One region of the Ruegeria sp. K7 genome, then DNA from elsewhere that is predicted to be linked to it. Evidence: riboswitches for the same ligand, from Rfam matches in the RefSeq annotation. Region 1 holds a riboswitch; each other region holds the start of a gene.
What was found. Region 1 has a riboswitch for cobalamin ahead of ACR0FE_RS19115 (DUF1636 domain-containing protein). Riboswitches for the same ligand answer to the same signal wherever they lie in the genome.
Positions count from the first base shown of each region.

Region 2: it holds a riboswitch for cobalamin, as region 1 does, so the genes downstream of both, ACR0FE_RS13930 (DUF1636 domain-containing protein) here and ACR0FE_RS19115 (DUF1636 domain-containing protein) in region 1, are expected to answer to the same signal.
Region 3: it holds a riboswitch for cobalamin, as region 1 does, so the genes downstream of both, ACR0FE_RS08375 (DUF4198 domain-containing protein) here and ACR0FE_RS19115 (DUF1636 domain-containing protein) in region 1, are expected to answer to the same signal.
Region 4: it holds a riboswitch for cobalamin, as region 1 does, so the genes downstream of both, ACR0FE_RS09540 (hypothetical protein) here and ACR0FE_RS19115 (DUF1636 domain-containing protein) in region 1, are expected to answer to the same signal.

Region 1 covers NZ_JBQFMJ010000014.1:68,185-75,659, forward strand. Annotated here, with positions in the region: gene ACR0FE_RS19100 (LysR family transcriptional regulator) at 1-387, opposite strand, end outside; gene ACR0FE_RS19105 (YybH family protein) at 632-1,138, shown strand; gene ACR0FE_RS19110 (hypothetical protein) at 1,310-1,645, opposite strand; cobalamin riboswitch at 2,131-2,338, shown strand; gene ACR0FE_RS19115 (DUF1636 domain-containing protein) at 2,433-2,813, shown strand; gene cobW (cobalamin biosynthesis protein CobW) at 2,810-3,865, shown strand; gene cobN (cobaltochelatase subunit CobN) at 3,869-7,162, shown strand; gene cobG (precorrin-3B synthase) at 7,159-7,475, shown strand, end outside.
Region 2 covers NZ_JBQFMJ010000008.1:62,394-69,868, reverse strand. Annotated here, with positions in the region: gene cphA (cyanophycin synthetase) at 1-1,232, shown strand, start outside; gene ACR0FE_RS13935 (Mur ligase family protein) at 1,248-2,984, shown strand; cobalamin riboswitch at 3,095-3,297, shown strand; gene ACR0FE_RS13930 (DUF1636 domain-containing protein) at 3,399-3,755, shown strand; gene ACR0FE_RS13925 (ABC transporter ATP-binding protein) at 3,752-4,537, shown strand; gene ACR0FE_RS13920 (ABC transporter substrate-binding protein) at 4,556-5,503, shown strand; gene ACR0FE_RS13915 (FecCD family ABC transporter permease) at 5,505-6,512, shown strand; gene tcuB (tricarballylate utilization 4Fe-4S protein TcuB) at 6,567-7,475, opposite strand, start outside.
Region 3 covers NZ_JBQFMJ010000003.1:285,752-293,226, forward strand. Annotated here, with positions in the region: gene ACR0FE_RS08370 (LacI family DNA-binding transcriptional regulator) at 5-1,030, opposite strand; cobalamin riboswitch at 1,389-1,588, shown strand; gene ACR0FE_RS08375 (DUF4198 domain-containing protein) at 1,718-2,503, shown strand; gene cbiM (cobalt transporter CbiM) at 2,510-3,121, shown strand; gene ACR0FE_RS08385 (cobalt ABC transporter permease) at 3,118-3,699, shown strand; gene cbiQ (cobalt ECF transporter T component CbiQ) at 3,699-4,481, shown strand; gene ACR0FE_RS08395 (ABC transporter ATP-binding protein) at 4,478-5,134, shown strand; gene ACR0FE_RS08400 (AraC family transcriptional regulator) at 5,180-6,208, opposite strand; gene ACR0FE_RS08405 (acyl-CoA dehydrogenase family protein) at 6,321-7,475, shown strand, end outside.
Region 4 covers NZ_JBQFMJ010000004.1:140,463-147,937, reverse strand. Annotated here, with positions in the region: gene ACR0FE_RS09550 (DNA polymerase III subunit gamma/tau) at 1-990, opposite strand, end outside; gene ACR0FE_RS09545 (protein-tyrosine phosphatase family protein) at 1,161-1,664, shown strand; gene ACR0FE_RS09540 (hypothetical protein) at 1,666-2,073, opposite strand; cobalamin riboswitch at 2,161-2,381, opposite strand; gene ACR0FE_RS09535 (alpha/beta hydrolase family protein) at 2,547-3,455, shown strand; RNA gene ffs (signal recognition particle sRNA small type) at 3,455-3,553, opposite strand; gene ACR0FE_RS09525 (bifunctional 2',3'-cyclic-nucleotide 2'-phosphodiesterase/3'-nucleotidase) at 3,593-5,473, opposite strand; gene nudC (NAD(+) diphosphatase) at 5,651-6,634, shown strand; gene ACR0FE_RS09515 (SRPBCC family protein) at 6,673-7,140, shown strand; gene ACR0FE_RS09510 (N-acetyltransferase family protein) at 7,162-7,475, shown strand, end outside.

The DNA.
Region 1 (7,475 bases):
CACCTGGATGCCGGGGTGTTCCGCCCAGAAGCCGCCAAGACGTGGCATGATGACCGCGTCGACAAATCGGACAGTCGTAGACACACTCACACCGCGAGCGGCCTCCTGAGCCGTCACATCATCAATGCCCTTTGCGATCTGCTCGAATGCGTCGTTGAGCGTGCTGGCCAGCGTCCGACCGGCCTCGGTCAAAGCAAGTCCACGGCCCTCTCGGCGCACAAGTGGAATCCCCAGATCAGCCTCAAGCTTTCGCACCTGTTGGGCAATTGCCGCAGTGGTTACGTTCAGTGAACGTGCCGCGGCAGAATAGCCGCCTAAACGGCCGGTCGCCTCAAACGCCCTGAGGGTCGTAAGCGGCGGCAACTTATGCCAGTCAATAAGGTTCATTCAGTAGAAATACTTAATGATTGCTATTTTTTCCTGCCTCGCAAGGTACACCAAACGTAACTATTGTCGAGAAATACACCCGATACGAGTTGAACAATCAGTGGTGTAGCTATCTGAAATTGCGATTGCCCTAAAAGCCTGTCGAATTGCGTTGCAATGCGATCGTCCTGCAATGCGTTTTGCGTTGACAGGCGGGTTTGAACAACCGGCAAGGTCCAATCGCCGCAAATGCTTGGAGGCCGATATGACTATCAGGATAACCATGCTTTTTACTGGAATAGGGTTGGCCATCGCGGCACCGGCGCTGCCCGACACCAAAGCCGAGACTCCGCAAGCCGCACACGTAGCGTATCTTGCAGCGATCAACTCGAACAAACTGGATCAATTCCTTGAGACGGTCACTGTTGACGTGGTGTTCATCGCTCCTGGCGCGCCTGTCATGGAAGGCAAAGCCAAGGTCGGGCCCTGGGTGCGCGGGTATTTCGACGCCGTTCACACCAGTTGGAAAAAGCAATCGCTGGGATTTGTTGTGGCGGCGGACTGGGCGTTTGAGCGTTATGAGTTTACCGCCACCGATGTTCCGCGTGACCCGGGCCCTGCCACTGTTTCCACCGGCCATGGCATCAATATCTACCATCTCGAAGATGACGGAACATGGCGCGTGGCGCGGGATATCTGGTCCAACGCGAATACCTTCAGCGCCGGCAGATCAATAGCGCCCGCGTGTTCGGGGCGTGCCGAACCTTGCTGATCAAAAGCTTTGATTGGTTGGCACGCCGCCCAGATGGCCTGGACACATACTGGATCGGCCGCTTTTAACCGGGTTCCGTCCACGGCCAACTGCATTGGCCTCCGGACGGAACCAGGCAAGTACTTTTCTCGGCAACCGAAAGGCCCAACCCGCAGACCGGGCATTAGCGAATTACTGGGCCACAACTTCCTTGCAACTGCCTTTGCCCCATCCGGATTTGCTGCCCGAAGCCGAATAGTCAAACGTGCCAGTCTTGAGATTCACGTTGTAATTTAACGTGAAGCCGTCACCGATATACAGGTAAGTCAGGGTGTCGAGGCCGGGATACACCTCAGCCTTATTGTCGATATCACCAATGGTAATATGCCCTTTGTTCTGGCCCTCGTATTTGACCAGCGTGGCCGCCATTTCCGGGTATTTTGCATCCGCCGCTTCACACTCGAACACCCGGTCTTCCGCAACTGCAGCGACGGGTAAGTACACAAGAAAAGCTGCTAACTTTTTCATTTTTTGTTTCCTGGCATATTCTGTTCGCCGACGCCCGCTAAGGGCAGTTTGAGGCATAATTTTGCAAAAAATCTGGCTACTCTGTGCACGGCAAGACGGCCATCAGATTTGATCTCGAAGCGGTCGTTTTTGCCGGGTCTTGCGCGAATACTGAAATGGAGTATCCCGAGCCGGTCGGAACAGCGGTTACTTAATCAACGAAACCCCAATCCCTCAGTTTAGCGATGCCCGAAATGACAGGCGGTTGGTCGCCGCAACGTCCACACGCGGCCTGCCCCAGTGGTTCTGAAGCCGAATCCGCCCCGCCCGTCCGGTTCCCGCCGACCCCTTCCAAAATCAGCGAACATCACACGGAACACCTCAATCACGCAGGTTTTCGGGCGCCGTGAACGCCCGGCGATGCCGCTGAGTGACCACCTCAGGTCGCTTTTTCCTTCCGGCGGCGAAACCGCGCATCCTGAAGCTTGACAAGTCCCCCGCCTGTGCCGCATGTCCGACCCGTTGGTGTCCATCCCTGGATGGATGAAAAGGGAATGCGTCAGCGGTTTTTCCGTCAAACGCAGCCGCCCCCGCGACCGTGACCGGAGAGGGTGCCCATAGCCACTGGCCGAAAGGCCGGGAAGGCGGGACATCTGCCAGAGCAAGTCTCTGACATCCGCAAGCCGGGAGACCTGCCAGCACCCGAAGAAGAAACCGGGCGGGGTGTTCCGGTGTCGGGTCCATGTGCAGACGCGTGGCCCGCATGAAACCCCGTCCCCCGCGAAGAGGATTTGGGGGGATGAGAGACATGACCGAGACCGCACCAGTCGAGTTGCTGGTCTGTACCACGTGCCGCCGTGGACTGCCCGTCGAGGATGATGAAAAACGCCCCGGCACATTGCTGCACAAAGCGCTGCAACAGGCCGACCTGCCCGAAGGCATCACGCTGAAACCCGTCGAATGCCTGTCGAACTGCGATCAGGGCTGCTCGATCGTGCTGCGCGGTGGACCGGGTCGCTGGACCTTTGTCTATGAGAACCTGAACGAAGCCGAACACGTTGACGCCATTGTCGACGGTGCGACCAAATATCTGGCGACCGAGGACGGCTTGGTCAAATGGCGTGAGCGCCCCGAACATTTCCGCAAAAACTGCGCCTCCCGCATTCCCCCGATTGGAGCCCTGAAATGAGCACTCTTGAGAAATTACCCGTCACTGTGATCACCGGCTTTCTGGGCTCGGGGAAGACAACGCTGGTCAAGCACCTGATGCAGAACCCGCAGGGCAAACGTCTGGCGGTCGTGGTCAATGAATTCGGCGACGTGGGCGTCGATGGCGATATTCTGAAATCCTGCGCCATTCCCGATTGTCCGGCAGAGAACATCATGGAACTGGCAAACGGCTGCATCTGCTGCACCGTGGCCGATGATTTCATTCCGACCATCGAAGCGCTGATGGCGCTGGACCCGCGCCCCGATCACATTCTGATCGAAACCTCCGGCCTCGCCCTGCCCAAGCCGCTGCTGAAAGCCTTTGACTGGCCCGATATCCGCTCGAAAATCACTGTGGATGGCGTGATCGCTCTGGCCGATGCCGAGGCGGTCGCGGCAGGTCGCTTCGCTCCGAATGTCGAGGCGGTGGATGCCCAGCGCCTGGCCGATGACTCGATCGACCACGAAACGCCTCTTTCCGAGGTGTTCGAGGATCAGATATCCTGCGCCGATATCATCCTGCTGACCAAGCCCGATCTGGCCGGGCCAGAGGGTGTTGCCAAAGCCAAAGAGATCATCGCAGCCGAGGCCCCGCGCCCGCTGCCCGTCGTAGAGGTTGCCGAAGGCGTCGTAGACGTCCGCGTCGTGCTCGGTCTGGAAGCCGCAGCCGAGGATGACATGGACGCGCGTCCGTCGCATCACGACGGTCACCACGACCACGAACATGACGATTTCGAAAGCATCATCGTCGAACTGCCGGAGCAAAGTGACCCACTCGATCTGGTTGCCAAGATCGAACGTCTGGCCAGGGAACTGAACATCCTGCGCGTCAAGGGGTATGCGGCAGTTGCCGGCAAACCGATGCGTCTGCTGGTTCAGGCTGTCGGTGCCCGGGTGCGTCATCAGTACGACCGCCCCTGGGAACCCGGCGAGGAGCGCCGCTCGTGTCTTGTGGTCATTGCCGAGCACGACGACATCAAAGAGGCCGAAATCCGGGATATCCTCGTGGGTGTGACCGAGGCCGCCGAGTAAGCCATGCACGTCGTCTTCCGCGAAAGCCACGGGCTTGAAGAAACCGAGACCCCGACCGATCTGGGCCAGAGCCCGGCGGATCTGGTGATGTTGTCCTTTTCGGACAGCGATCTCGGTGCTTTCGCGGCAGGCTGGCATCGCGGCGGTGGGCCGGAAGGGCGAATGCCGACGATGCGGTTGGCCAATCTGACGGCCCTGAAGCACCCTCTGTCCGTTGACACATATGTGGAACAGACGCTTGACGGTGCAAAAGGTATCCTGATCCGCCTGATTGGTGGGGTGCCTTACTGGTCATACGGGCTGCAACAGGTTCTTGCGTTGGCGCAGGCCAAAGGCATCGCGCTGGCGGTTCTGCCCGCCGACGGGCGTGAGGATACCCGGCTGGACGACTATTCCACCCTGCCCGTCTCGACCCTGCGGCGGCTGGCGCATCTCTGCGACACCGGCGGCGAGGTCGCGGCGCAGGCCGCTTTGGCGCAGATGGCATTGGCGGCAGGTCTTTATGCCGGACCGGTGTTGGGGGCCAAAACCCTTCCGGAATGCGGTGTATGGTGCCCTGACCGCGGCGTAACCCCGGTCGAAGCCGCATTTACGAACGATGCGAAACGCATCATTGTCACTTTCTATCGCGCCTACCTGACCTCCGCCGACACCGCCCCGGTCGCCGCGCTGATCCACAGCCTGCGTGCGCGTGGGTTCGAGGCAATGGGCATGTTCGCCCCTTCCCTCAAGGCACCTGCCGCCGCCGATTGGTTGCGCCGAAACATCGTTGCACTGGAACCTTCTGCGATCATCAATGCCACATCCTTCTCCGGCAAAGGCGCGTCGGGAACCTCTCCGCTTGACGCGGCGGGTGTGCCGGTTTTCCAGGTCGCTCTGGCAACTTCACGCCGCAAAGCGTGGGCCGAGGCCGAACGCGGTCTTTCCCCCGCCGACCTTGCCATGCACGTCGTGCTGCCCGAAGTGGATGGGCGGATCTCGGCGGGCATCGCTTCATTCAAGGAACCGGGCAAACGCGATCCGCACCTGGAGTATTCCCGCTTTGCCCACCGCGCTGAACCTGAACGGATCGAAGCGATCATTGATCGTGTAACCGGCTGGCTGAATCTGAACGACCGGCCCAAAGCGGAACAGGTGCCCGTTCTGGTCCTGTCCACCTATCCCGGCAAGGACTGGCAGATGGCCCATGCGGTGGGCCTTGATGCGCTGGCGTCAGCCGAAGCGATGCTGTCAGATTTGCAATGCGCCGGGTATGACACAGCCCCTGCCGAACCGATCGCCGACACATTGCTGGGCGCCCGGATTGCCTGGTCGGTCGAAGATTACCTGGCCGCGCTTGCACACTTGCCAGATCAACTGAATACGGACCTGCAAACAGTCTGGGGCAAGCCCGAGGATGATCCGACCTTTGTTGATGGCGCGTTTCATTTTACCGCGCTGCACCGGGGCAAGGCGCTGGTCGCGCTGCAACCCGAACGTGGCACGCCTGAACTGCGCGATGACGACTATCACGACCTTTCGCGCACACCGCGTCACAGCTATGTCGCGTTTTACCTTTGGCTGCGCAAAAGCCTGCACGCCGACGCACTGATCCATATTGGCGCCCATGGCACTCTGGAATGGCTGCCGGGAAAATCCGTTGCCCTGTCCGCCGAGTGCTGGCCTGAGGCGCTGATCCGTGATTTGCCGGTGATCTACCCCTTCATTGTCAACGACCCAGGCGAAGCCGCACAGGCCAAGCGCCGGATCGGGGCCGTCACGCTGGGTCACATCCCGCCCCCGATGAAGGAGAACGGCACGCCGGACAGAATGGTTCGGCTTGAATCGCTGCTGGACGAATTCTCGAACGCAGACGGGCTTGACCCAAAACGACGCGACCGCTTGCAGGAAGATATCCGGCAGGAAGCGCAGGCCATCGGTCTGGAAAGCGATCTTGGTCTTGATCAGGCCACCTGTATCGCCGAGGCAATCACCCGCATCGACCGCTTTGTCTGCGACATCAAGGAAAGCCAGTTTGGCGACGGATTGCACATCTTTGGCCGCGTGCCTGAAGTGACCGGCAATTTCGACCCCGCGCCATCTGCACACGCCGAACGCACCGCCTTGCTGGACGCGCTGGCCGGAAAGCGAATTGAGGCTGGACCGTCCGGCTCGCCCTATCGCGGGCGGTCGGATGTGCTGCCCACTGGGCGGAACCTCTTCACCACTGATCCCCGGTCGGTCCCGACCCGCGCGGCTTATTCACAAGGCGTGAAACTGGCCGAGGAACTGGTTCGGCGGCACCTGCAGGAGGAAGGCGATTATCCGAAAGGCCTGATCGTCGATCTATGGGGGTCTGCCACCATGCGCACGGCCGGCGAGGAATTCGCGATGGCGCTGCACCTGCTGGGCGTAAAACCGGTCTGGGACAAGGGATCAGAGCGGGTATCAGGCATCGAAGTGCTTCCAATCACCGACCTCAGCCGTCCACGTCTGGACGTGACCCTGCGTGTTTCGGGCCTGTTCCGGGATGTATTCCCGACGCTCTCCGCTCTATTTGGCCAAGCCGTTCGGGCGCTGTCCCAGCGGGACGAAGCGCCGGACTGGAACCCTTTCGCGGGGCAGACCCCGAACCCTCGGGTTTTTGGCCCGGCTCCGGGCAGTTATGGTCTGAACATGACACACTTGTCGGAAACCTACACCGACGAGGCCCGCACGCAGGCGGGTGAGGCCTGGCTACAGGCCAGTTCATTCGCACTGGAAGGCGAACACGTCGCACAGGATATCGACGGCATTACCCGGCAGGTCGCCAATGCGGACAGCTTCGTGCACCTTCAGGACCTGACCGAAACCGACCTGCTGCTGGCCAACGACTATGCCACGCATGAGGCCGGTTTCGCGGCGGCCAAGAAGATTACCGGCGGCGAGGTGCAACTCTATCACCTCGACAACACCAATCCGGATAAACCCCGCGCCCGCACCCTGCCGGAAGAAATCAGCCGCGTCGTCCATGCCCGGGCCGCCAATCCCGCCTGGATCGCGGGGATGCAGCGCCACGGTTTCCGCGGGGCGGCCGAGATCGCGGCGACGCTGGATCACATGGCTTCTTTTGCCCACCTGTCCGGTACGGTCGCGCCACATCTTTTTGACCTCTACCATGACGCGACGCTGGGCGATGTCGAGGTGGACGCGTTCCTGCAACAGGCCAACCCGCAAGCGCATCAGGCCATGCAGGACCGGTTCCGCGCGCTGCTGGAGGCCGGGCTTTGGAACACGCGCCGGAACTCGATCCGGGCCGATCTGGAGGGTCTGAGATGAGCGCACCGATCGTACAAGGCTGGTGCCCCGGCGCGCATCGACCGATGATGTCCGGCGACGGGCTGGTCGTTCGTGTGCGCCCTAGGCTGGCGCGGCTGGATGCCAAACAGGCATTGGGCCTGTGCGAGCTGGCAGGGCAATTCGGCAACGGCACCATCGATCTGACCAACCGGGCCAACCTGCAATTGCGCGGCGTGAGCGAAGCTGATCACCAGCCTCTGCTTCAAAAACTCTCTGCACTGGACTTGCTGGATGCAGAGCCCGGCATTGAGGTGCGGCGCAACATACTCGTCTCGCCGCTGTATCAAACCGG
Region 2 (7,475 bases), on a different contig from region 1:
CCGTTGGCATGACCTCGACCGACGGGGTCTATGTGGATGGCAAGCTGAGCGTCAAGGGCGACATGACCGGGCCCAAGTCGGCCCAGATCGTGCTGCGCGATCCGATGGTCGATTTCGCCGTGATGGAGACCGCGCGTGGCGGGCTGGTGCGTTCGGGCCTGGGCTATCAACGCTCGAACGTGGCCGCCTGTCTGAACGTATCCGCCGACCATCTGGGGCTGGGTGGCATCAACACGGTCGAAGAGCTTGCCGTGGTCAAACGCGTCGTGGTGGAAAGCGCCACGGATACGGCCGTTCTGAACGCCGACGACATCAACTGCCTGAAGATGGCGGATTATGCCGGGGCAAGTCAGATCTTCTATGTCACGACCAATCCCGGCCACAGTCTTGTGAAAGAACATATCAAGGAAGGCGGCAAGGCCATCGTGCTGGAAAAAGGCATGAACGGCGACATGCTGACCATATACGACAATGGCCTGCATATCCCCGTGCTCTGGTCGCACCTGATCCCGGCGACACTGGAAGGCAAGGCGATCTTCAACGTGCAGAACGCCATGTTTGCTGCCGCCATGGCCTATAGTTTTGGCGTTGATCTGGACAACATCCGCCACGGGCTGCGGACCTTTGACACCAGCTATTTCCAGGCACCGGGGCGGATGAACGTTTATGACGAACATCCGTTCAAGGTAATCCTGGATTATGGCCACAACCCCGCCGCCCTGAAGGCAATGGCGGCGCTGGCCGACCAGCTAGAGATCAAGGGCCGCAGGCTGTGCGTCGTATCGATGCCCGGTGACCGTCGTGACGAGGACGTCGAGGATGCGGGCGCGGCGCTGGCCGGTCATTTTGACCACTTCATCTGCAAGGCTGACGACCGCCGCCGCGGACGCGGGCATGACGAAATTCCTCAGATGCTGCGGCAGGCGTTGATTGCAGGCGGCACGCCGGATGAGGCGATCACAATCATCCCTGATGAGGTCGAAGCGGTGACGGCGGGTCTTGAAATGGCAGCTCCCGGCGATCTGCTGGTGATATTCGGCGACGACACCACCCGCTGCTGGAAACAGATCATCTACTTCAATTCGGATGGCGACGCACCTGAAGCTGAAGCAATCGGAAAGCCTGCCCCTGTTGAGACCTCTTTCGAGGACATATTCGACAGCGATCAGGCCCTGATCCGGGACGAGCGCGGCGTGCGTCTGGCCCGCGAAATCAGCGAAGACGCGGATTGAGCCGAGGGCACCGGAATGGACAGAATTGAAGAGCTTGAGACCGCGCTGACCATCCCCAGCGCGACCAGTGACGCGTTTCGGGTAGACGATGCGCGCCGGCTGACCGGGCCCGGGTTGCTCTGGGATCACCCGGGCGCAATCATGGACGTCTTTTTTGACCAGGAGCAGTCTTCGCGTGTCATTGAGCTGTGGCAGCATCATGCACGTCGTGTGCTGGATGCTCTCGGCTGGCACCAGGAAAAGCTGACATATCGGGTATTCACCGGCGGCGTGAACCTTGCGATTTCAGCGCCGATGGATCAGCTATATTCAGCGATCTTTGCGGTCCAGACCGCATGGCATTTCTGTGCCGCGGCGCTGGTCGGGGAAACACCCGGCGATTTCGACAAGATGATCGCCAACGTCCGCGACGTCATGGCCAAAGAGGCAAATCCGGCCCTGATCGCCCTGATCCAGGCGGCCTCGGCGCGGGGCGTCGATATCCTGTGTGACGACGACGAGATTTCGATCGGCCACGGGGTCGGAAGCCGGACCTGGGCCTGGAACGCTCTGCCTGCGCCTGATGAAGTCGAGTGGGACGCCTTGCACAACATCCCCGTCGCCTTCATCACCGGAACCAATGGCAAGACCACAACGACCCGGCTGCTTGAGGCGATCGCCCGGGCGGCGGGCAAGGTTGCCGGGCTGACCTCGACCGAGTTTGTCCGCGTCGGCGACGACATCCTCGACCGTGGTGATTATTCCGGCCCCGGCGGAGCGCGCATGCTGCTGCGCGACCGGCGGCTTGAAGTCGCCTGTTTGGAGGTTGCCCGTGGCGGAATCCTGCGCCGGGGTCTTCCAACCCATGCGGCCTCGGCTGCGGCTGTCACAAATGTCGCCAATGATCATCTGGGTCAGTACGGCGTCAACACGGTTCCGGAGTTGGCGCAGGCCAAGTTCGCCGTGCACCGCACCCTTAAGAAAGATGGCGTTCTGGCCCTGAACGCGGATGACGCGTATGTCCGGGATGAGGCACTGAACACGTCCTGCAGGATCTGGTGGTTCTCGCTGGACCCGGAAAACGCACTGATCCACCAAGCCCGCGAGCAAGGACATTGTTGTGCCTTCCTGCGCAACGAGATGATTGTGTTCTTCGATGGCTTCTCGGAACAACCGGTGATTTCGGTTCACGATGTACCGCTCGCCATGGGTGGGGCCGCCAGTTACAATATTCTCAACGCAATGACTGCGCTGTGTCTGGCCCGCGCACTCGATATCCCGATGCAGGCCATTCGCGCCGGATTGTCCGGGTTCAAACCAGACGCCAAAGACAATCCGGGGCGGTGCAACGAGTTTTCCCATAACGGCGCCCGCGTCTTTGTCGATTTTGCGCATAACCCACATTCTGTTGCGGCAGTGTGCGAGGCATTGTCCGGAGTTCCGGCAAAGCGCCGCTTCATACTGCTAAGCCATGCCGGGGACCGGTCCGATCAGGACATCATCGATGTTACGCAAACGGCCTTGCGGTTCCAGCCGGATGTGATCGTCGCTGCCGAGCTTGAGGGCTATCTGCGGGGACGCAACCTTGGTGAGATTCCAAAGCTGATTAAGCAGGCGGCAATGAACAACGGTCTTCGGGATGAGCAGATCCTGAGCGCGCCTTCCCCGGTCGAGGCGAGCAGGACAATACTGGATCAGATCGAACCGGGCGATCTTGCCCTGTTGCTGGTCCTGTCCGAGCGCGAGCAAGTCTTAAAACTGCTGGAAAACTGAACCCCTACGCTGAATCCGAGGACCTCGGGCGGTGAAATTCGAGCACCGCCCTGCCCAGCCGATCCGATTGTCCTGCCAATAATTCTGTATTGACGCATGCCCGGGTCTGAGGCACTTAGCTAGTAGATGGTTCCCGAAGGAAGACCCGAGGGATGAAAAGGGAATACGGTGCGGCCCTGAAGGCCAAGTCCGTAACTGCCCCCGCAACTGTAAGCGGTGAGCAACGCCAAACACCCACTGGCCGAATGGGCCGGGAAGGAAGGCCAAGCAAGGACCCGCGAGTCAGGAGACCTGCCATCAGTGTTCAACCAACCCGGGGCGGGGCGCCCTGGAAGGAGGCTTAGATGGCACGTCAGTCACGTGTTTACATGATCAGCACCTTCTGTCCGCGCTTGGCAACAAGTGGAGCGGACCATGTCAGACGCCACTGATCATATTCTTCTGATCTGTTCGACATGCAACGGTGATTTGTCTGCGGACAAAATACGCTCTTCTTTGTCAGATGCGCTACCTTCCGGGTTTGCCATTCGCACGGTCGATTGCATGGCCGGGTGTGCGCAGCCGACAACTGTTGGGTTTCAGGCCGCCGGCAAAGCCCAATACCTGTTCGGTGACATCCGGACCCCGCATGACATCGCGGCCTTGGCCGAATTCGCGTTGCAATATCAGAACAGTGCCGATGGATGGACCTGCGCGTCCGACAGGCCGAGCGCGCTTTTTGACAAAACCCTTTCCCGTTTGCCCCGAATGATTTTGGAGGAGCCTTCATGACGACCTCTGCATTTCTTGCCGTGCGTGACGTCGAGTACTATGCACTGAATGGTGATGTACTGCTGCAAGCGGCGTCTTTCGAACTGGAAGAAGGTGCCATCCTTGCAATTGCCGGGCCGAACGGGGCCGGGAAGACGACGCTTCTGAACCTGTTGTGCGGCACGGCCGAACTGGTGCTGGGCGACGTTTTGATCAATGGGCGCAGCCTGAAGCACATGCCCGCCAACGAGCGCGCCCGAATGATCGCTGTTGTCAGCCAGCACGAACTGCCGGATAGCAGACTGTCTTTACGGGAATATGTGGCCTTGGGGCAAATCCCGATCCGGGCTGATCGGTCGAAAGAGGGCCACGCCGCCGAACTGGACAGGGTTTTGAACCTGACAGGTCTGAGTGATCTGGCGGACAAACAAATGGGCGTACTTTCCGGGGGTGAACGTCAACGTGCGCATATTGCGCGCGCTCTGGCACAGAACCCTTCGCTTTTGTTTCTGGACGAACCGACAAACCATCTGGACCCCGACGCCAAGGGGCGGATGCTGTCGCTGGTTGCCGAGTTGGGCATAACGGTGGTCATGATCGTCCACGACCTCGTCATGATCCCCGAATTCGCCACCCATGTGGCCATGATGAAATCCGCGCGGCTCACGGGCTTTGGTCCCGTGGCCGATGTGCTGACCTCGGACCAGGTTCGGGAAACCTTTGGCGTCGACTACCTGTACTTTCACCATGAGGGCCGCGTGATTCCGGCGCTGGACATCCGAAAAACCTCGGTCTCAAACTAACCCTAGGAGCATCTTTGAATGAAACAGATCTGGTCGGTGGTCCTGGCCACAGCCCTGGCAGGCGGTGCGTCGGCACAAGAAATTGCCGTCGACAATTGCGGCAAGCCGCTGGTTTTTGAAACTGCACCCGAGCGGATTGTCGTGCACGATATGAACATGACCGACATGGCCTTTGCGCTGGGTCTGCAGGACAAGATCGTCGGGCTGACCGGCATCACCGGATGGTACAAGACCAGCCCGGAATTCGATACGCTGCGCGGCGACATTCCCGAGCTTGCGCCCAAATACCCAACGGTCGAGAACCTTGTGGCCGTCGAACCCGACATGTTCTTCGCGGGCTGGTATTACGGGATGAAGCCGGGCGGAGACGTGACTCCTGACACGCTGGAACCCTTTGGCATCAAGACCTTGATCCTGTCCGAAAGCTGCGTGCATCTGGACAAGGACCGCCCCGAAGCCAGCATGAACCTGCTGTTTGATGACGTTCTGCGCCTGGGCCAGGTCATGCAGGTCGAAGACAAGGCGAAGGAACTGGTTGATGGTTGGAAAGAAGAACTGACCGAGATCGAAACCCGGACCGCCGATCTGCCCAAACCGCGCGTTTTCCTTCTAGATGGTCCCGCTGATGCGCCCTTCACCGCGGGCAAGTTTGCCATTCCCGATGCGATGATTTCCGCAGCGGGCGGTGAAAACGTGACCCATGACATGGATACAAGCTGGGGCCGCACCTCGTGGGAAACGGTGGCGGCCGCCAACCCCGAATTTCTGGTGCTGCTGGATTACCAGACCGGCAACGGCGCCGAGGATACCTTCAAATTTCTGCAGGAGCATCCGGTGATGTCCCAGACCGATGCCGTCAAGAATGAAGCCTGGATTGGCCTGCGGTACGAGGAACTGACCCCGGGACCGGCAAATATCGAGGCGATCCTGAAAATGGCGCAGGCCATGCGTCCGGATCTCAACTGATATGGGCCGACTTGGCCTGACACTTCTGCTGGGGGCGGTCGTTCTGGCCGCCCTTTTGCTGATCTCAACCATCTACGGCACCACATCCATTCCGGTTTCCGACACGTTCACCGCTGTCTTGCTGGGAACAGGTCTGAGTGACGGGGACATGTCGCCGTTGCACCGGATCGTGTTTGATTTGCGCCTGCCGCGCGCCCTGTTCGCGGCCGTAATCGGCGCCGGGTTGGGCATCGTCGGCGTGGTCCTGCAAACCACAACGCGCAACGATCTTGCTGATCCGTTCCTGTTCGGCCTGTCCTCGGGTGCGGCGGCCGGCGCCGTGTTCGTGATCACCGTGACAGGCGACGTGCTGGGCTTCTGGACCCTGCCGTTGGCCGCGTTCTGCGGCGGGCTTGTGGCTTCGGGCATCGTGCTGGCGCTGGTTCACGGTTTACGCACAAGCGCGCCCGAAAAACTGATCCTGGCAGGCCTTGCGGTTTCGTTCCTGTTCTCGGCCATCACCAACTACCTGATTTTTGCAGGCGACAGCCGCGCCGCACATTCCGTGATTTTCTGGATGCTGGGCGGTCTGGGCCTGGCCCGCTGGGAGACATTTCCGCTGGTCTGCGCAGGCCTGCTTCTGATCCTGAGCTTTTCTCTCTACCGCAGCCGCTGGCTCGACGCGCTGCTGACCGGCGATCTTACTGCCTCAACCCTCGGCGTACCCGTGCGCGGACTGCGGTTCAGCATGTTCTTTGTTGCGGCGCTGGCAACGGCGGTGTTCGTCTCGGTCGCCGGTGTCATCGGTTTCGTCGGTCTGATGGTCCCTCACATCGCCCGCGGAATCGCGGGGCCGCTGCATGGCCATCTGCTGCCGACCGCAGCTCTCGTCGGCGCGGCATTGCTGACGGGCTCGGATATTATCAGCCGTTTGTTGCTGGCCCCACAGGAATTGCCTGTCGGGATCGTGACAACCTCAATCGGATCGGCGTTCGTGTTCCTGCTCCTGTTCAGGAACAGAGCCCGCTGACCGGACCCTTTCCACCTTCCACCCAGGACGCAAGCAGCGGCTGGTGCGAACCATTTATGTGCCGCGCTTCCTCTGTGCATCTCTGACAAGTGCGGCGAGGCGATAGAACCCATGTGCCATCTTGGTATAGGGCGTCAACAGGAAGAAGGTCAGAACCGACCCCAGATGGATGACCAGAAGTGCGGGCATCACTGTGGTCGAGCCGAGCACGTAGAGGACAAGGCCGCTGAGGCCAACAAACCCCAGCAACAGGATAAAGCCCATTTCTCCGCCCCACGCGGAGGTGTCGCCAAGGTCACGATCCGATTTCTGCTTCAACATGACCATGCCGCCACAGCCGATGGTCAACAGGATACCGCCTGAGACGCCAAGCAGCTTGGGTAATGACCAGAATCCGTAGGGTGCATGCAGGCCAAAGCCATAATGCATCGCTGTCGCAACCGAGGTTGAGGCAAAGCAAAGCAGGAACCCATACATGATCGCCTGATGCACGTGTCGGCGGGCGTGGCTGAACCGGTCTTCATCTTCGAAATTGCAGCCTTCGCCGTGGCCGGCGGCAAGATCCTGCATCGTCCCGGCGCGTTTGAACGCCGCTTTCAGATCGGCCCATTGGACCGGTTTTCCGTCAACCGCACGCCAATAGCGGCGCAAGCTGATGGCGATGCTGAACAGCGGCAGCAGGAAGGCGGGCATAAAGATCGCCACCATCGCATTGTGGGAAAGAGCCGCATAGAAACCTTCGCCGCCAGAAGACCCGATTGCCCGGATCGCCCAAAACAGCGCGGCAAAACCGAGGACCAGCGCAAGCGCAATTGCCCCTCCTTGGGTGTGGAAGCGACGCGCCAAAGGCTGGGGCCAGGCGAAGCTTTCCCAACTGTCCCGGCGCACTTCGGCCAAAGCAGCAGGCAGGTTCAGATCAAACTCGTGCGGGGCGGTGTACTGGCAGGCATAATAGCAACCCCT
Region 3 (7,475 bases), on a different contig from region 1:
GACTCTAACGCCGCTTCAGTGTGTCGCCGTAGCTGATTTTTGGCGTCAGGGTCACGCGGGTTTCAATCTCGGCTTCCGGGTCGGCCAGCTGTGCCGCGATGATCCCTGCGGCCTGACGGCCGATTTCCAACCGGCAGGCATCCATGGTTGCCAGTTTGCGAGGCAGACCTTGCAGCAGTTCGACATTGTTGAACCCTGCCAGCCCGATTTGACCAGGGATGTCTATCCCCTGATCCAGCAGGTACAACAGTCCGCCAGCGCCGATCATATCATTGGAATAATACAGAAAATCCAGTTCCGGCGACCGTTCCAGCATCGCCTGCGTCATCTCGCGCCCCTTGGCCAGTGCCGACCCGCCCGAGTAGAACTCGCGATCCTCGATCTCGATCCCGTGTTTGCCCAGAACTTCGGTAAAGCCTTCGAAACGTTTGCGCGCGCGGTGGTCCAAAGGCATCTTGGTCCCCATGAAACCGATATGCTGGTATCCGGCCTTCAGAATGGCCTGCGCCATTTCGCGACCGGCACGGCGGTGCGAAATGCCGACCATCGCATCCACGGGTTTGCCGTCGGTGTCCATGATTTCGACCACCGGAATGCCCGCGGAATCCAGCATTGCCCGGGCCGCTTCCGTGTGTTCCAGCCCTGCGATGATCACGCCCGAAGGCCGCCACGAGAGCATCTCGTAAAGGACCTTTTCCTCTTTTTCCGGCAAATAATCGGTTACGCCGACCACTGGCTGCAATTCGGTGTCTTCCAGAACCTGATTGATGCCGGTCAGGACCTCGGGGAAGACCATGTTGGACAGTGAGGGGATGATGACCGCGACCAGATTGACCCGGCTGGATGCTAGCGCGCCCGCAATCTTGTTGGGCACGTATCCCAGCTCTTTCGCGGCGGCCAGAACCCGTGTTCGGGTCGCATCCGAAACATCACCCCGATTGCGCAGGACCCTGCTGACCGTCATTTCGGATACCCCCGACGCTTCCGAGACATCGCGAAGGGTAAGCGGGCGTTTTGTTTCTGTGGTCACGAGGCACCTGCACTGTTGTTTTGCCCGATGGTAGCGTGAACACGGCAACAAATACAACAACTCTGCTTCGGCGTCGAACGCTGGGCCGGTCGGACCTTTTGTGCATCGGAGCGACCCTACATATTTGCGGTGAGTTCAATTTTACACGCGAGTCAACGCCCGCAGTTTCAGGCCTAAAAATCTCAAGTCCGCGAACTGAACCGACGACTATTGAACGCGGAAAGAGATCTAGGAAAATAAACACACTCGCGGTGGCGCATACCAAACCGCGTAGCAAGCGCGAACATGCAATTCCTGATTTCGCAAATGGCGCATGCAACGCCGCAATCAATTGTTGACCGTGTCTTACATATTCTGGCATGAACGCGCCATGTTCGGTTCCGGGGACATCCTCGGAAGCAATAGGGAATGCAGTGCGGCACATTTCGCCAACTCTGCAACTGCCCCCGCAACTGTAGGCGGCGAGCGCGGCTGATAATGCCACTGGGGTATCCCGGGAAGGTTAGTTTAGCGCTTTGACCCGCAAGTCAGGAGACCTGCCGAACATGCGCCCTTGGAAGGGGCGTTCATCATCGGCGACGGGGTGTGCGCCGGATCTGTTTGCCCGACAAGGCAGATGGCTTCGCGTTCCCCATCGTCAAAGTAAATTTGCGCCGGGGATGGCGCGACGTGAGAAGGACTCGATTTGTGAAAAAACTGCTGGTGGCTGCCACGGCTGCTTTGGCGATGCCTGCATTGGCGCAGGCCCATTTCCTGCTGGAATATACCGACGACACGATGATCGAACGCCCCGGTGACGTTCCGGTCAAACTGGTTTTCTGGCACCCGTTTGAAGCCGGTCACGTGATGACCCTGGAAAAACCGGAAGAATTCTTTGTAATCCACAACGGTGAAAAAACCGATCTGATGGATACGCTGGAAGAAACCACTTTTGAAGGACCGGACAACATTGCCAAAGCGTTCCTGGGCTCGGTTCCGGTTAAACGCTCGGGTGACTATGTGGTGGTTACAGTTCCTGCGCCTTACTACGAAGAATCAGAGGATATCTATATCCAGCAGATCACCAAGGCTTACCTCAACCGAAACGAACTGCCGACCGACTGGGATCAGCCGCAGGGGCTGGCCACCGAGATTCTGCCGCTGAACAAGCCTTACAACATCATCGCCGGGTCAACCTTTACCGGTCGCGTGTTGAGCGAGGGACAGCCCGTCGCCGGCGCAGAAATCGAAATCGAGTACATCGCCGCAGCACCGGACATGACCGGCACCGGCGCGAAGGACGCCACCGTGTCCCCATTGCCGGGCGGCGCGTTGGTCGCGATTTCGGATGACAACGGATATTTCACTTTTGGTGTGCCAAAAGCCGGGTACTGGGGCTTTGCCGCTTTGGGCGTGGGTCCGGAAACCGAGCATGAAGGCAAAGAGCTGAGCCAGGATGCGGTCATCTGGATCCGCGCCTGGGATCTGGAGTAAGCCTGAATGCACATCGTCGACGGAGCCCTTTCAAACCCTGTCGTGATCGGCGGTGCGGTCGTCGCGGCTGGCGGGATCGCATTGGGCCTGAAATCGCTGGATCTGGATCGCATTCCCACGGCGGGCGTGTTGTCGGCCAGCTTTTTTGTCGCCTCGCTGATCCATGTGCCGATTGGCCCGTCGTCTGTGCATTTGATTCTGAACGGCCTGGCCGGGCTTCTGCTCGGCTGGGCCGCCTTTCCGGCCCTTTTTGTCGGCTTGCTGCTGCAAGCCGTGTTCTTCGGTTTTGGCGGATTGACCGTGCTGGGGATCAACACGGTGAATATCGCCCTTCCGGCGGTGCTGACCTGGATGATCTTTGGTCGCCTGATCGCACATGGCTCGCCTGTTCAGGGGGCGATCTGGGGCGGCGTCGGTGGCGCGTTTTCGATCGCCGCCACGACTGCTTTTGTCGCGGTCTCGCTGGCGCTGTCCGGCGATGAGTTCCTGCCCGCTGCCAAGCTTGTCTTTTTCGCCCACATTCCCGTCATGGCTATCGAGGCCGTGCTGACAGGTTTTGCCGTTCTTCTGGCCCGCAAGGTCAAACCGGAACTTTTTGTAAAGGTTGCGTCCACATGAAACAGTTGATCCTTGTTTGTACGCTTGCTCTCGCCCCGCTCCCGGCTCTTGCGCACAAGGTTATAGCGGGCGTTTTTCCGGCAGGCGACGCAATCGAAGGCGAGCTGGGGTTTTCCAATGGCGATATGGCCGCAGACCAGGAAGTCATCGTCTATGGCCCCGACGGCTCTGAACTGGGACGCACAGTAACCGATACGGACGGTTTCTTTCTCTACAGCCCGACCAGAGCTGTGACTCATACATTCAGGGCAGATCTGGGTGCAGGGCACGTCGCCGAAGTTGCCATGCCGGCCGACGAAGTGGCCGAAATCATGGGGGTCGAAGCCGAGCTTTCTGAAACAGCCACGCCGGTTGCATCTGCGGATGGCGCGGCAGCGGTGACTGTGGCCTCGCTCTCGGATGAGGAACGCGCCGCCATCGCCAAAGCGGTGCGCGACGAAACCCGCCCACTGCGGCGCGAGATCGCTGCCTACCGCGAGCACAATGATCTGCAGAACATCTTGGGTGGTATTGGTTATATCATTGGTCTGTTCGGCATCGGCTTTTATCTGGCCGCGCGCAAAAAGATGGCCACCTGATGGCACATGCGCTGGAACCACAGGCCAAAACACTGGCCGAGGCAGGCAGAGCCGCCCATTTCGGGATGATCGGAGACTACGATCCCCGTATGCGCATCGTTTTGGCCTGCATCTTTGCCATCGTCACGGTTGCCCTCAATAGTGTTCCGGCGCTGATCGGCGCTTTGTCCGTCTCGCTTGGGTTACTGGTGATGTCACGCTTGCCAGTCGGCCGGACCCTCAAGCGTATGGCCATGATGGACAGTTTCATCATTTTCATGCTGGTGTTGCTGCCATTCTCAATGCCCGGTGACGCGATGTTCACGGTTTTTGGCTTTCCGGCCAGTTGGCAGGGCCTTTGGAAAGCTGTCGAGATTGCACTGACGGCCAACGCGGTCATCCTTGCGCTGATGGTTCTGGTCGGAACGATGGAGCCCGTGACGCTGGGACACGCTTTGCACAAGCTGCGCTGCCCCGAGGTGCTAGTGCACCTTTTGATGTTCACCATCCGCTACATCGAGGTGTTGCGGGAAGAATACCTGCGCCTGCGCGCTGCGATGAAGATCCGCGGATTTCGCCCCGGCACAAACTGGCACACCTACCGAAGCTTCGGGTATCTGGTCGGCATGATGCTGGTGCGCGCGATCGAACGGTCCGAGCGGATTCTGGCGGCGATGAAATGCCGGGGGTTTTCCGGGCGTCTTTTGTTGCTGCAGGACTTTAACATGACACGACGCGATCACATGTTCGCCGCGATGCTGTGCACCGTTTGCCTTGGCCTGCTGTTCCTGGATTATCTATGACGATCCTCAAGCTTGAAGACATTTGTTTTGCGTACCCTGGCCAGCCACCAGTGCTGGACGGCGCTTCGCTGCAGCTTGAACCGGGGCAGCGCCTCTCGATTGCGGGCCCGAATGGCGCGGGAAAATCTACCCTGTTTCGTATTGCCCTTGGCCTGCAAACACCAAGCGCCGGGCGCGTGACCGTCCTGGGAAAGGAAAGGCGCGTCGAGGCGGATTTTCACGAAGTCCGCCGCCAGGTCGGGCTGGTTTTTCAGGATCCTGATGATCAGCTGTTTTGTCCGACAGTGGCGGAAGACATCGCATTTGGTCCTCTCAACCTCGGGCGCAGCAAGTCCGAGGCGCTGGCCATCGTCGACAGGGTGCTTTCCGATCTGGATCTGTTAAGTCTGCGTGATCGCATTACGCACAAGCTCTCTGGTGGAGAGAAGCGGCTTGTGACCCTTGCAACCGTTTTGGCGATGGAGCCGGAGGCGCTGCTTTTGGATGAGCCTACCAATGCGCTTGACGCCAAAAATGAAGCGCGACTTCTGGAAATTCTGCGAAGTCTGCCGCAGGCTATACTGCTGGTAAGCCACGCACCATCGTTTCGCGCGGCATTGGCACCAGACACGCTGGAACTGCGAAACGGGCGGATTGTCAGCCCAAGTGAATGACCTGTTCGCACGAGCTATGCGAATGTCCGCGACAGAGCGCCGTCGTCAGGAAGCCTGCGCGTGCAAGCGGTATGACCCGGGGGTCCGGCTGGTCCACTTTCGAAAGGCGCGGTGAAAATTCGCCGGAGCCGAAAACCCGGTGTCAAAGGCGATCTGTTCAATACTGAGCGTACTTTGCTGAAGCGCGCGGATGGCAATGTCGCGGCGCAGTGCATCCTTGATGTCCTGAAAAGAAGTCCCTTCTTCTTTCAAACGCCTGTTCAAGGTCCGCGGCGTCATTTTCAGGGCACGCGCTGCATCAGGTAGCTGGCAGGTTTGCCATGTTGCGCCGTAGAGAAACGCGCGGACGCGAAGGCTGTTTGTATGCGCGCGCGAACCGGTAAAGATCCAGTCCAGCGGCGCACTTTCAAGGAACACGGATGCCTCAGCCGAACTGCGGGTTATCGGGCGGGTGAACAGACGCGGGTCGAAAAGGATACTGGTCTGCCGAGCGTCAAACTCGACCGCGCATGGGAAGACGACGGCGTAGTCGGCGGCAAATTCCGGGCGGGCAAAGGCAAAGCGAACGGCTTTTACCGGTGTTTCCGTCCCGCCAAGCCAGGACAAAAGCCCATGCGCCAGTTTCAGGATCAGCATGTGGCCGAAACGCTGCGGGCGGGTGTCGTCCGAATATGGGACCAACGCCAGTTCCATCTCGTCGGATTTGCTGTGCAAGTCCAGGTGGAAGTCATCCAGAAGCAGGTTCCAAAATGTCGAGAAGCGATAAAGTGCCGAGGTCAGGCTGCTCGCTTCGCGCTGTACCGTCACCAGATGCTGCAGGGCGCGGGGCCGGATCGGACGGCTCCAGAGCCCCATCATTTCGTCCTTGGTTTCGGGCGCGGCAAGCTGATAAAGCCGGGCGATTTCATTCAGTGTGACGCGTTGAGAAGGTGCCATCGGGTTGGCCTGCAAGCCCGAACGCTCTAACAGCGATGTCATCTCAGCCGGAGTGCAACGGGACTTTAGCGCATCCAGCCAATCCTGGACAAATCCCGCCGATACAGTCGTCAGAGATATCGGGTCATGGCTGGTCATCTGAACCTCAGGTTGGCGTAATCGGATACCATTTTGTCAAGAAATGAGCTTATCGGCAAACCATTGGGCGGGTAGATGACGCGAAACCATAGTCGCCGCAGGGGAGCCTGGCATGTCCTATCAGCCGCCCGTACAGGATTTGATGTTTTGCATCGAACACTTGTCCCACTGGGAAAAGGTGTCCCGGGTGGAAGTGTATTCGGAATACGACCTGACGGATATTGGTGCCGCTCTCGAGGGATATGCCCGGTTCTGCAGCGAACAGATCGCGCCATTGTCACATATCGGGGACACGCTGGGCGCGCAGTTCGACAGTGGCCGCGTGTCGATGCCCGAAGGTGATGCGCAAGCTTACGCGCAGTTCGTCGAAATGGGGTGGCAGGCGCTGACCCATCCGGTGGAATATGGCGGGATGGGATTGCCGCGTGCCGTCGGCGCGGCTGCCGTTGAAATGCTGAATGCCGCTGATATGAGCTTTGGTCTTTGCCCGCTGCTGACCGACGGGGCGATTGAGGCGTTGCTGCTGACCGGTTCGGACGAACAGAAAGCCACCTATCTGGAACCGCTGATCGCAGGGCGCTGGTCCGGCACGATGAACCTGACCGAACCGCAGGCAGGCAGTGATCTGGGCCGCGTGGCGACCAGGGCGGCGCAGCGTGGGGATGGCAGCTACGGCGTCTCTGGCACCAAGATCTTCATCACATATGGCGCGCACGATCTGACCGAGAACATCATTCATCTGGTGCTGGCCCGCACACCTGACGCGCCTGCCGGGCCGAAGGGGCTGAGCCTGTTCATCGTTCCGCAAAAACTGGTGGGGCCGGATGGCACTCCGGGCGTCGAGAACACGGTCAATTGCATAAGCATCGAACACAAACTGGGCGTTCGTGCCAGCCCGACGGCGGTTCTGGAATACAAAGACGCCACCGGTTTCCTGATCGGCGAGGAAAACCGCGGACTGGAATACATGTTCATCATGATGAACGCCGCTCGGTTTTCTGTTGGGGTTCAGGGCATCGCGACCTCTGAACGGGCTTACCAACGCGCTCTGGCTTATGCGCGCGACCGGGTGCAGAGCCGTCCCGTGAATGGTCAGGCCAAAGACGCGGTCGCCATCATCGAACACCCGGACGTACGCCGTATGCTCATGCGGATGCGCGGCCTGACCGAAGGTGGCCGGGCTATGGCGGCCGCAACGGCAGGCCTGCTGGACATCGCGCATCTTCAGGACGATCCGGCAATCGCTGCGCTGGCCGAATTCATGGTC
Region 4 (7,475 bases), on a different contig from region 1:
GGCCATTTGCTGACCGCGTGCGCGTTCGTCGGGCGAAACGGTCGGGTCCTCGGCGGCGTCTGGCGTGATTTTGACCACGGACACCCAATGGGTGATTTCGGCCAGGTCGCGCAGCACGGCAAGCGGATCGGCGCCCTCGGCGTACTGAGCGCTTAGCTCTGTCAGAGCCCCCGCCGCGTCGCCCCGTAGGATCATGTCCATCAGGTCCAGGACGCGGCCCCGATCCGCCAGACCCAACATCGCCCGGACCTGATCGGCACTGGTTTCACCCGCCCCGTGCGAGATCGCCTGATCCAGCAGCGAAGTTGCATCACGCGCCGAACCCTCGGCCGCCCGGGTGATCAGCGCCAGTGCGTCCTCTGCGATCTGGGCGCCCTCGGCGGCAGCGATCTTGTTCAGAAGCCCGATCATGTCCTCGGGTTCGATCCGGCGCAGGTCGAAGCGTTGGCAGCGCGACAGGACCGTCACCGGAACCTTGCGGATTTCGGTAGTCGCGAAGATGAACTTCACATGCTCGGGCGGTTCCTCAAGTGTCTTGAGCAGCGCGTTGAACGCGCTGGTCGAGAGCATGTGAACCTCGTCGATGATATAGATCTTGTAGCGCGCGCTGGCAGCACGATAGCGGACGCTGTCTATGATTTCGCGAATATCGTTCACGCCGGTGCGGCTGGCGGCGTCCATCTCCATCACGTCGACATGGCGGCCTTCCATGATCGCCACGCAATGTTCGCATTGGCCGCAGGGTTCGGTCGTCGGTTTGCCGTCGCCATCGGGGCCGATGCAGTTCATGCCCTTGGCGATGATCCGCGCCGTTGTCGTTTTGCCGGTGCCGCGGATGCCGGTCATGATGAAGGCCTGCGCGATCCGGTCTGCCTCGAACGCGTTTTTCAGGGTGCGCACCATGGCATCCTGACCAACCAGGTCGGCAAAGGTTTCCGGGCGGTATTTGCGGGCAAGAACCTGATAAGCGGGGCTTGGCGTGTCGGTCATTTCTGCTCTGTCGGATTCGTATCAGAAGTGCAGCGTAGAGTGCGCCGCCGCCTGCGTCCACAGCCGGTTCGCGAAATTCATTTGGGAATGCTTCGGGATGCGCGTAAAAATGAAGGCGAAAGCATTTTTGACCGGATTCTTGTGCGTAACGATTAAGGAGGGCGCGTTGCATGTCTCAGATGATTATTCATGCGCTGCAGGTCGGAGGAGGTACTCTGGCCCTGACATCAATGCCGGGGCGTGGGGGTAAATATGCCCAGGACCTGAATGCGATTTCCGACTGGAAGCCCGGTCTTGTCATTTCAATGACGACCGAAGTCGAGATGCTGCAGGACGGCGCGCGTGACTTCGGAACCGACATTCAGGCGCGCGCCTGCCGCTGGGTCCATCTGCCGGTCGAAGATTTCGGTGCACCCCCCGACGCCGTGACCGCGCGCTGGCCCGATGTAAGCGCGGCCGTCCGCCATGCCCTGTCAGGGGGCGGGCGCATTCTGGTGCATTGCCGGGGCGGCTGTGGCCGGTCCGGAATGGTGGTGTTGCGCCTGATGGTCGAATGCGGCGAGCAACCGGGTGCAGCCCTGAAACGGTTGAGGGCGGTGCGGCCCTGTGCGGTTGAAACAGATGCACAACTGGCATGGGCCACGCAATTGATTCCGGCCAGCGCGGACCCGTAGCTTAGGCCGACAAATGTCCGGCCTGGGCCGCCACTTGGCGACCTGCCAGGGCCGAAGCTTCAAGCATGGCGCAGGGCGGGTCCGACAGAATTGCGGACGGCAGCGCACGGAACTCTGCGCAGAACATCATGTCTGCATAATCCTCCAACCTGTCGCCCGGAGTTTCCTCATTCGTTCCGCAAAACACCCGGATTTTGTCTGGCCGCGCGTGGAACCGGGCCATGCACCCTTCGGGGCAATGGGCAAGCTCGCTGCTGCCTTCAATGGCGAATTGCGGGGTTGCGGCCGGGCCGGCGCTTGCCACGGCGCGCGTCAGAGCCCGCGCCATTTGCGCCAGTGCCGGACAGGGTTTGCCGGTGCGCTGGCACACAGTGGCAGAAAATTCGTGTGTCCTTGTCTTCCAGATCATAATGCGCCCTCCGCGCGCGGCGCGGGGCAAGGATCAGGTGTGACGGGGCTATGCCATCAGGACCTGCCCGGACACCCCGCCCGAGTTTCGGTTTCAGTATCGATGGCAGGTCTCCTGACTTGCGGGTCATCGCTTTGCCGACCTTCCCAGCCTTTCGGCCAGTGGTGTTTCGGCATTGCTCACCGCTTACAGTTGCGGGGGCAGTCTCGGCCTTGGTTCCTTCCGGCAATGCCAGACAGAACCGCACCGTGTTCCCTTTTCATCCCGGCCCCTTAAAGGGCGCGGAAACCATCTCCTCATCGCTAGCGGTTGCCGGGCCCCCGAGTCAAGCGCATTGCGCGGGCCGAGGCATTTGGTCCGATGCGTGGTCGGGAAAGCGGACGTTTGGTCATGTTTGCACCGGGTTGACTTGAGCGGGCGACTGGCCTGACAGATAGGTGAACTGAACTGTTCAGTTGAGAGCGGAGCATGATATGTTGGACATACAGGAACAGGTCTTGACCGAAGACATACGATTTCCCTCCGGGACGGCTATGCTGTCGGGTCGCCTGTACCTGCCTGTTGCAGCGCCTGATATCGTAGTTGTTCTGAACAGCGCGACCGGCGTTCCCCAGGACTATTATCAGCATTTTGCCCGGTGGCTGGCGGAAGAGCAGGGCATTGCCTGTCTGACCTATGATTACCGCGATTTCGGAAAATCGTTATCGGGGCGTCTGAAGGATTCGCGTGTCACCATGTCCGATTGGGCGCTGATCGATATTCCCGCGGCCCGGGCCGAGATGCGACGGCGATTCCCAAGTGCGCGGCAGTGGACCATTGGTCATTCGCTGGGGGGTATGCTTGGGCCATTGCAATCGGATGTGGATCAGATCGACCGGATGATTTGTGTGTGTTCCGGCCTGGTTACGTTGTCGGATCATCCCTGGCCCTACCGGGGGCTGGCCGGAATCTTCTGGTACGGGCATGCGCCTTTTGCGGTTCATGTGCTGGGGTATCTGCCCGGCAAGGCCATTGGGTTTGGTTCGGACCTGCCGTCAAAGGTCTACTGGCAATGGCGAAAATGGTGCACCTCGCCGAACAGCTATCAGCCTGAAATTGGCCAAAGCCTGCCCGCAGCGACCTGGCCGCGGGCCGGTGGTCCGGTTGACCTGTTTGCGATTTCGGACGACCAGATGGTGCCTGAAAATGCGGTCTGGAGGCTGGCCGAACTATACGGCCCGGACGCCAACCGTCATGTGCTTGAACCAAAGGACTTCGGGCTGAAATCCATGGGCCACATTGGTGTTTTTACGCGCAAAAACAAAGCGGTCTGGCCGAGGTTGATCGAGTCTGCGGAGCAGCAAGTCCGTTCCGACCGGAAAGATGTGACGATTGCGGGATGAAGTGAGAGGTTGGACATCGACCCAAGCGGGGCTCGTTGTGGCTGCTTCCTTCCGGACCTGACCAGGTTGGCGAGGCGCTCGCCCGCGCCAACCTCTCAATCGTCGATATAGGGAAGTTGCGCCAGGAAGACAACCCGTCAGAGTGACAGTCTGATCCGTAGAAAGCCTTCCGGGTCATGCCCCAGCACATGCGGATCGTATGCGTCCAGTTCAGAAAGATGCTCCCTTGCTCCCGGCCCGGTTTTCAGAATCGAAGCGTGGCCGGGAAGCCGGACAAGGCTGAAGGGGAAGGGCGCAGATTGCATCGGGTCGCCCGGTAATCCCCCCGAAAGATAGTCGCGCAGGACGTCCCTGATGGGTAAGGTCGGCAGATCGATCTGCCGGGCCTGATGCGCAACTGGGAAGTGTCCGCCGCCGCTGGCCCGGTAACTGTTCAGGGCCACAACGAATTTCTGGGTGGGTTCAACAGGGATTCCACCGCAGCAAATCTCGCGGACACGGTTTGCAGCGGGATTGACCAGCATTCCGTGAGAATCAAAACGCGCCGGCTGGGAAAGATCGATCCGATAGGTCAGGCCGAACAGCACATCGAAGTTATGCCCGGCCCGTGTTTCATCGGTCAGAGTGCGGACAGTTCCTTCATCCACCTGATTGAAAATGCCCGCCGACATTTCAAGCCAGTCACGGACCATATCGCCGGTGACAAGCACGGCGCGCAGGTCATTCGGGAAAGAATGAAGATCCGAAACATTGCGTAACCGAACCTTTCCGGGCGGTACATCCGTGTAGGAACGCGGTCCCGCGCGGCCTCCGAACTTGCAGGGCGAAACAGCGGACAACAGTGGAAGCCCCCGTAGGTCTTCGTCCAGATGGAGGTTCAATGCCGCTGCCTGGGCGCTGGCGACCAGCGCGAGGCCCCGATCTGGTGCGCAAAAGCTGAAATAGCTGTGCAGGCTTTGACCGGTGTGGCCCACGGGTCTTGAGGCCAGTGCACGGGTTTCTTCGTGGCCGTAACTGAACAGATGCTGCATTCCGGGGTCTTCGGAAACCGCTTCGTTCCCGTGCCGGGAGAGAACAGGCGGAAGCTTGACCTGCTGCCCGACAACCGTCCATCGCCCGGCAGAGGTTTTCTGCACATGCAGGTCGATGATGCCAAGATGCGTCCCGGCGACGCCAGGCATGACAACCGGTTTGCCATGCACATGCCCCCGGGTTGCGTCCGTATGATCTAGCCCTTCGTGATCCTTGCCGGGAAGTGTGAGATGCGTATGGCCTGCAACAATGGCGTCGATCCCGTCGATCGCGGCCAGCGGTATGACGGCGTTCTCCAATCCGCGCGCGGGTTCCGAAGGTTCAAGGCCCGAATGCGCCAGGGCGATAATCACATCGCTGCCGTCCGTGCGCAGGGCCTCGACCGTCTTTTGCGCGGCCTCCAGAATATCTTCGAACACCACCACATCCTGAACCCGGTGCGCATTCCATTGCGCCGTCTGCGGCGGCAGGATCGACAAAAGACCCAGACGAAACGGCGTTTCGACGCCGTCAACCAGAAGAGAGCGTTTTAGTATAGCGCGGTCATTCCATTTGGCCCCGGTGGTCAATTGCCGGGCATTGCTGCAAATCACCGGGCACGGTGCGCCGTCCAGAACGCGATTCAGCGTTTGCAGGCCAAAGTCGAAATCATGGTTGCCCAGTCCGATTGCGTCATAGCCAAGTTCCCGGAAGGCCTGCATCAACACGTGGTTGTCATCAGTCTGCTCTGCCGCCCAATCACCAAATGGCGTTCCCTGAAGGGCATCTCCGTTGTCGAACAGGAAAACCAGTGCTCCGTCCTTCTGCGCTTCTTCTCTGGCAACGCGGATCAGACTGGCCGTTCGGGTGAAGCCCCGCGCCGGATCCGGTTCATCCGCGTGATAGTCGAACCCTGCCAGATTCATATGCAGATCGGTCGTGGCCAAAATCCGAATGCGACCGGCTGAAATTTGTTGGCTCTGAGATGAAACGGTGGTCGGGTACAATTTTCTACTTTGGGCAATTCAATCTAAGCCATGTTCACCAAAAGAATGAGTAAGTGCAAATAACTTGGCGCCGGTGGGACCATTCAGCGGCATTGCCACGTCCCGGTGTTCATGAATTGGCATTGCAACAACTCGGCAGTCGTGGCAGCCCTGTGCGCAACACCCTGAGGATATTCAATGAAAAACGCGGAAACAGTGACATTTGGCGGCTCGGGCCTGGATCGCGCAGCGCATCTCCGGGGAGATTCGGACAGGCTGGAACTGATGAAAACTGATCCACGCGCCGAATGCCTGCTGGTCTGGCGTGGCAAGATATTGGTGCAGGGCGAAGGTCTGGACCGGCTTGGATTGGTTGCGATGGCACATAGCCTGATGCGTGAAGGTCCCGGAGGGGTTGTGGAAGCCCCGGTATTTCTGGGCCTTCGTGAAGACGATGCACCGATTTTTGCGGCGGATATATCGGACTGGTCGGCGGATGGGCAGGATTTGTCGGATATCGGTGCTTTTGTAGACCGGTCCGAGCAGCAGCATCCGGACCTGCCGGACGGGTACGTGTTTGCCGAATTGCGCCGGATCATGACGCGGCTGAGCGCCCGCGATGCCGAGCTTGCAGCAGCGGCCAAGGCCGTTATTGGCTGGCATGAAACGCACCGGTTCTGTGCGCGTTGCGGGGCTACCAGTAAAATTGCACAGGCGGGGTGGCAGCGCAGCTGCCCCACCTGTGGCGGGCAGCATTTTCCGCGTACCGACCCTGTGGTGATCATGCTGATTACCCATGGAAACTCGGTCCTGATGGGCCGGTCTCCGGGTTGGCCCGAAGGCATGTACTCGCTGCTTGCGGGATTTGTCGAACCGGGTGAAACGCTGGAAGCCGCCGTGCGGCGCGAAGTAATGGAAGAGGCAGGCGTGCCAGTTGGTGCCGTTCACTATCTGGCCAGCCAGCCGTGGCCGTTTCCGGCCTCGTTGATGTTCGGCTGTGCGGGTGAGGCCCTGTCCCGCGAACTCAGGATTGATCCGGTCGAGATCGAAGACGCGATGTGGGTCAGCAAATCGGAAATGATGCGCGCTTTTTCCGGAGAGCATCCGGTCTTGTTGCCGGCCCGAAAAGGCGCCATTGCGCATTTCCTGCTGCAAAACTGGCTTGCAGACACTCTGGACTGACGAGACACTGAACGAAGGCAAAGGCACCGAGGGCGGACATGCAGTTTTCAGCGCGCGAAGATATCGAGGCCCCGATTGACGCGGTTTTCGACATGGTCGCGGATTTTGAGCGGTTCGAGCGGATGGCCATGCGCCGGGGTGTCGAAGTACGACGACTGAACGAACGGGCGCCGATAACCACTGGTGCCACTTGGCTGACGGATTTCAATCTGCGGGGAAAACCGCGTCGGGTCGAAATACAGATGACCGATTGCGATACCCCGTCCCGCATGTGCTTTGAGATGTCCAGCAAGGGTATGAAAGGGGTGACATCGGTTGACTTTCTTGCCCTGTCCCAACGCAAAACCCGGCTGAGTGTCGAAATGTCGCTTGCTGCGAAGTCGCTACCGGCCCGCCTGTTGCTTCAGTCCCTGAAGCTGGGACAATCGCGGTTCCGCCGACAGTTTCAGATTCGCCTGAGCGAATTTGCCCGTGAATTGGAAGAGCGGCATGCACACGGTGTATGACGGAAAACTTGCAGGCATAGATTGAGCAGCTATTCCATTCGCCCCGCCGTTGCGGACGATGCCGAGGGGTTGGCCGTCGTTCTGAAGGCCCTTGTTCTTGCCGGAGAACGCAGCAAACCATCGGATGCGGCCTTTGCGCTGTCGCATTATCTTTGCCACCCTCAGCAGATCCGGTGTTCGGTCGCCATCGACCCCCGGGGAACAGTATTGGGGTTCCAGTCTTTGAAGCTTGCAACTGCAGGCAATCCGTACAAGGTCGCTGAGGGGTGGGGCATTATTGGCACGCATATCAACCCGTCATCGGCCCGGCAGGGAATCGGACGGGCCTTGTTCAG